Cytobacillus luteolus: one gene and its partner. The protein of the gene in region 1 interacts with the protein of each later gene in a pairwise test. Links are inferred from orthologs where the notes say so. Each region holds a gene or a part of one and is shown on either strand. Other genes may lie near its edges. The genes, in order: asd and def.

What was found.
Region 2: the proteins of asd (region 1) and def interact in binary tests that used the Escherichia coli proteins (3 or more experiments, as listed by UniProt). The link is inferred for Cytobacillus luteolus from one-to-one orthologs.

What each region holds. Positions count from the first base shown.
Region 1 is NZ_JAGGKM010000002.1:282,181-285,305, reverse strand. The notes cover bases 215-3,000. They hold asd (aspartate-semialdehyde dehydrogenase), read left to right. Parts: upstream 215-975; coding sequence 976-2,025; downstream 2,026-3,000. Other genes in these bases: dapG (aspartate kinase), read left to right, coding at 2,073-3,000; J2Z26_RS06235 (dipicolinate synthase subunit B), read left to right, coding at 228-827; dpaA (dipicolinic acid synthetase subunit A), read left to right, coding at 215-226. Outside these bases: more of dpaA, read left to right, coding at 1-214; more of dapG, read left to right, coding at 3,001-3,125.
Region 2 is NZ_JAGGKM010000002.1:383,939-387,246, reverse strand. What follows is about bases 183-3,151. They hold def (peptide deformylase), read left to right. Parts: upstream 183-1,414; coding sequence 1,415-1,888; downstream 1,889-3,151. Other genes in these bases: rsmB (16S rRNA (cytosine(967)-C(5))-methyltransferase RsmB), read left to right, coding at 2,844-3,151; fmt (methionyl-tRNA formyltransferase), read left to right, coding at 1,901-2,851; priA (primosomal protein N'), read left to right, coding at 183-1,372. In the rest of the region: more of priA, read left to right, coding at 1-182; more of rsmB, read left to right, coding at 3,152-3,308. UniProt on the Escherichia coli protein: Removes the formyl group from the N-terminal Met of newly synthesized proteins. Requires at least a dipeptide for an efficient rate of reaction. N-terminal L-methionine is a prerequisite for activity but the enzyme has broad specificity at other positions.

The DNA of each region.
Region 1 (3,125 bases):
TATTGTAACAGCCAGTGTTATCTCAAAAATGCCGGCTCATACCCTTATCGTCGACCTTGCTTCTAAGCCAGGTGGAACAGATTTTAGGTATGCAGAAAAACGTGGGATCAAGGCATTATTAGCACCAGGTCTTCCTGGTATCGTTGCACCTAAAACGGCTGGTCAAATTGTTGCCAATGTTTTGTCACAAATCCTTTTAGAGCACCATAAAAGAGAGGAGAAATAATATGAAATTTAAGGGAAAACGTATTGGTTTTGGTTTAACAGGTTCTCATTGTACGTATGATGAAGTAATGCCAGAGATAGAGAAGCTTGTAAAAGAAGGTGCAGATGTATTACCTGTTGTTTCAAATACAGTTAAAACGACGACAACACGTTTTGGAAAAGGCGAAGATTGGATTAAACGGGTAGAAGAGATTACCGGGAATAAAGTGATTGATTCAATCGTTGCAGCCGAACCACTTGGTCCAAAAATCCCTCTAGATTGTATGGTCATTGCACCATTTACTGGGAATTCAATGAGCAAGTTCGCAAATGCAATGACAGACTCTCCTGTCTTAATGGCTGCTAAAGCAACCCTAAGAAATCTAAGTCCAGTTGTACTTGGAATATCTACAAACGATGCACTAGGGTTAAACGGTGTAAATTTAATGCGTTTGATGGCTACGAAAAATATCTATTTTATCCCTTACGGCCAAGATGCACCAATGAAAAAGCCAAACTCGATGGTCGCGCGTATGGGATTGCTTCAAGACACTGTACTTGCTGCAATGGAAGGTAAGCAACTGCAGCCTGTTATTATTGAGAAATTTCGAGATAGCGAATAAGAAATTGAACTGTTACAATAAGAAGAGAAGAATGATTTTATTTATGTAGTAAAATTCTTCTCTTCTTTACTACGTGAATATGATAAAATATATTTTACTGGTAAAAAATGAACAACGTTTATTTTTGATTTTTGGAGGGGTAATAATAATGGCACAACCGAATGGGTTACATGTAGCAGTAGTTGGAGCAACCGGTGCAGTAGGTACACAAATGATTCAAACTCTGGAAAGCCGCGACTTCCCTATTGCAAAACTTACACTTTTATCATCAGAACGCTCCGCAGGAAAAACAGTACGATTCAAAGGCAAAGACCTAGTTGTGGAAGCAGCCACTCCGGAAAGCTTCGAAGGGGTAGATATTGCTTTATTTAGTGCTGGAGGAAGTGTATCAAAAGAATTAGCACCTGAGGCTGTAAAGCATGGTGCTATTGTTATAGATAATACAAGTGCGTTTAGAATGGATAAGGATGTACCTTTAATCGTACCTGAAGTAAATGAAGCAGAGCTTAAAAATCATAATGGAATAATTGCTAATCCAAATTGTTCAACAATTCAAATGGTTGTAGCACTTGAACCAATTAGACAAAAATTCGGATTAAAAAACATAATTGTGTCCACATATCAAGCAGTGTCAGGTGCCGGAGATGCAGCTATTACAGAATTAAAAGATCAGGCTCAAGCAATATTAGAGGGAAGAGAGTTTACTCCTCAAGTATTACCTGTTAAGTCTGACAAAAAGCATTACCAAATTGCCTTTAATGCTATTCCTCAAATTGATAAATTTGAAGACAATGGTTTTACAACAGAAGAAATGAAAATGATTAATGAGACTAAAAAGATTATGACTTATCCTGAGTTGCACGTAGCAGCTACTTGTGTACGACTACCAGTTGTAACAGGACACTCTGAGTCTGTTTATATTGAAATAGATGAAGAAAATGTGTCAGCAGTTGATATTAAGGAATTACTAAGCAAAGCTCCTGGAGTTGTATTACAGGATGATCCTTCGCAACAGCTTTACCCAATGCCTGCTGATTGTGTAGGGAAAAATGATGTGTTTGTCGGTAGAATTCGTAAAGACTTAGACCGTCCTACTGGTTTTCACATGTGGATTGTATCTGATAACCTTTTAAAAGGTGCTGCGTGGAATTCAGTCCAAATTGCAGAAAGCTTAGTAAAACTCGGTTTAGTAAAATAAATAATTAGTAGTGTCCTATAGACTTATTAATTATATGGGGTGTAAATATGAACATCATCGTCCAAAAATTTGGTGGAACATCTGTAAAGGATGAGAAAACAAGACATTTAGCTAGAAAGCATATACAAAATGCACTGGACGAAGGAAACAAAGTTGTTGTTGTTGTATCGGCTATGGGTCGCTTAGGTGATCCTTATTCAACGGATACCTTACTTGGGTTAATTGACAACAATCTTGCAAAAGTTAGTAACCGTGAAATAGATATGCTTTTATCTTGTGGAGAAATTATTTCAAGTGTTGTGTTCTCCGAAATGCTAAATAGTCATGGGATTAAAGCTACAGCTCTAACAGGAGCGCAAGCTGGTTTCCGCACATCAGATGACTATACAAATGCGAAAATTATTGATATGAAATGTGATCGTCTCCAAAATGAACTGGAGCAACACGACGTTGTTGTTGTGACTGGTTTTCAGGGAGTGGCTAAGAATGGGGATGTTACTACGATAGGCAGGGGTGGAAGTGATACTTCGGCTGCTGCGCTGGGGGCAGCGTTAAATGCAAAATGGATTGACATTTTTACAGATGTTGAGGGAGTAATGACTGCAGACCCTCGAATCGTAGAAGATGCCAGACCGCTATCTGTTGTAACATATACTGAGATCTGTAACATGGCCTATCAAGGAGCAAAAGTTATTCACCCAAGAGCTGTGGAAATTGCAATGCAAGCGAATGTTCCTATTCGTGTAAGATCAACCTATTCCGATTTGCCTGGGACGCTTGTCACTTCTATTGAAAAAGGAAGTAAAGGTAGAGATGTGAAGGAAAGGTTAATTACTGGAATTGCGCATGTTTCAGGTGTAACACAAATAAAGGTTCAAGCAAGCAAAGGTCAATATGATTTACAAACGAAAGTGTTTAAAGCTATGGCTAATGCAAAAATAAGCGTTGATTTCTTTAATATCACGCCAAATGGTGTTGTGTATACAGTATCTGGTGAGATGACTGAAAAGGCGATTGATGTATTGGAAAACCTTGGGTACGAACCTCTGGTTACAAGAAATTGTGCTAAGGTCTCGACTGTTGGAGCAGGCATGAACGGT
Region 2 (3,308 bases), 100 kb from region 1 along the record:
TGGACTTTCTGCCGGAGAAAAATATGATGAATGGCGTAAAATACATAGAAAAGAAGTTAAATTAGTCGTCGGGGCAAGATCGGCTATATTTGCACCATTTGAGAATCTAGGAATTATTATAATCGATGAAGAACATGAGAGTAGCTATAAGCAGGAAGATAATCCACGATATCATGCAAGGGATGTAGCTATATATCGGGGGAAGTATCATAACTGTCCTATTGTACTTGGAAGTGCTACCCCAACTCTTGAATCATTCGCTCGAGCCTCTAAACAGGTATACAAACTTTTAACCTTAAGGAAGAGAATGAATGAGCGTGATTTACCAGCGGTTGAAGTTATTGATATGAGAGAAGAATTAAGGAATGGAAACCGTTCAATGTTTTCAGGTCTCTTATATGAGAAACTCCAAGAGAAGTTAGAGAATGGCGAGCAAATTGTTCTATTTCTCAATAAAAGAGGGTATTCATCCTTTGTAATGTGTAGAGACTGTGGCTATGTGATGAATTGTCCTCACTGTGATATTTCACTAACCTATCATCGTTCGAATCAACGATTGAAGTGTCATTATTGTGGTTTTGAAGAACCATTGCCTAAAGAGTGTCCAGAGTGTAATAGTGAATACATCCGTTTTTTTGGGACGGGTACACAAAAGGTTGAAGAAGAATTATCAAAAATCTTACCTGAAGCAAGGGTAATAAGAATGGATGTTGATACGACAAGTCGAAAAGGCTCGCATGAAAAGCTTCTGACCGAATTTGGAGAGGGCCGTGCGGATATTTTATTAGGAACTCAAATGATAGCAAAGGGTTTAGATTTTCCTAACGTAACGCTTGTTGGGGTATTAACAGCGGATACCATGCTGCATCTTCCAGATTTTCGGGCTGCTGAAAAAACCTTTCAATTATTAACCCAGGTTAGCGGTAGAGCAGGGCGTCATGAACTTCCAGGTGAGGTAATCATTCAAACTTATACACCAGAGCATTATAGTATTACATTAGCCAGTCAGCATGACTTTGACCAATTTTATCTAAATGAGATGATGGTTCGTAAATCGCATGCATATCCGCCGTTTTATTACTTAACACTAGTAACCGTTTCACATCAGGAGTTAACTAAAGTTGTCTCAATCACTGAGAAAATAACATCATTTTTACGCATGCAACTTTCTGAATCAGCCATTATATTAGGGCCGGTAGCATCCCCTATCCCTCGTATCAATGATAGATATCGCTACCAATGCATGATAAAATATAAGCATGAACCAAATCTTACCATTGCATTAAAAACAGTGATCGAAAGATACCAACAGGAAATATCTCAAAATCAATTAACATTATCTATTGATTTAAATCCTTACATGTTAATGTAATCAAACATATCTAATAAAGACATACTTTGTGGAGGAAATAGATTGTCAGTACTGAAACTAGTAGAATATCCAAACGATATTTTAGAAACAAAATGTAAACAGGTTACATCCTTTGATAGTGACCTTATAAAACTTCTAGATTCTATGCATGAAACAATGATTGAGGCTGATGGAGTAGGATTAGCAGCACCTCAAGTTGGCATTGATAAACAAATCGCAATTGTAGAAATTGATGATGAACATGGTCGAATTGACCTAGTTAATCCTGTCATTCTAGAGATGAAGGGAGAACAAATTGGTCCAGAAGGCTGTTTAAGTTTTCCGGGCCTTTTTGGCGAAGTAAAACGTGCTGATTATGTGAAAATAAAAGCACAAGACCACCGTGGACAAACCTTTATTCTTGAAGCAGAAGGTTTTTTATCAAGAGCTATACAGCACGAAATAGATCACTTGAATGGAGTATTATTTACATCAAAGGTCACCCGATACTATGATGAAGGTGAACTTGAAGGGTAGGTTATTGTTAGAATGGAAAAAATTATTTTTATGGGTACACCTGATTTTTCAGTACCAGTCTTACGACAATTAATTGATGACGGTTATGAAGTTGTTGCAGTTGTTACACAACCAGATCGTCCCGTTGGAAGAAAACGTATATTGACTCCACCACCAGTGAAAGTAGAAGCAGAAAAACATGGCATTCCAGTACTACAGCCAAATAAAATCCGTGAAGCGGAAGAGATAAAAAAAGTTTTAGATTATAAGCCGGATTTAATAGTAACTGCAGCATTTGGTCAAATTCTACCTAATGAGATATTAAATACTCCTAAATATGGTTGTATTAATGTACATGCATCATTACTGCCGGAACTTAGAGGCGGTGCACCGATTCATTATTCAATTATCCAAGGTAAAGAAAAGACAGGTATCACGATCATGTACATGGTAGAAAAGTTAGATGCAGGTGATATTTTAACTCAGGTAGAGGTACCGATTGAGGAAAAAGATACTGTAGGGTCTTTACATGATAAGCTTAGTGTGGCAGGATCGAAACTTCTATCAGAAACCATTCCATTGTTGTTAGCTAATAAAATAACACCTATTAAGCAAGATGATGAAAAGGCTACTTTTGCATACAATATCAAACGAGAACAGGAAAAAATTGATTGGAATAAAACAGGAATAGATATTTATAATCACATCCGTGGCTTAAATCCGTGGCCTGTTGCTTATACAACTTTTAGAGGTGATGTTATAAAAGTATGGGCTGGGGAGAAAGTAGAGTATAATAAAGAACAATTTTCACCTGGTTCCATTGTAGGACTCGACGATGATGGTTTTGTTGTGAGTACGGGTAGTGAGATAGGTATTAAAATTACCGAACTTCAACCTGCTGGTAAAAAACGTATGCCAACAAAACAATTTTTACGTGGAAATCAACTTGAAATCGGTGAGAAGTTAGGCGGTCAAGATGAATAAAGGTAATGTACGTGAAGCAGCATTGGAGATTTTACTATCAATCGAGAAAAATCAAGCATATAGTAACCTTCTTTTGAACAAAATGATTGAAAAAAACAGCATAAAAGGAAAAGACATTGGTCTATTAACTGAAATTGTCTATGGCACTATTCAAAGGCGTGATGTTTTAGATTTTTACTTAGCTCCATTTATAAAAAAACAAAAAAAACTGGAATTATGGGTTACTGTCTTATTAAGACTATCAGTATATCAAATGACTTTTTTAGATAGGGTTCCAGACAGGGCAATTTTTTTCGAGGCGGTAGAGATTGCTAAAAGAAGAGGACATAAAGGAATCTCATCAATGGTAAATGGGGTATTACGGACCTTACAACGAGAAGGTGCTCCCTCAATTAAAGAAATTACTGATCCGGTTAAACGTCTTGCTATTGAAACAAGTCATCCAGAGTGGCTTGTC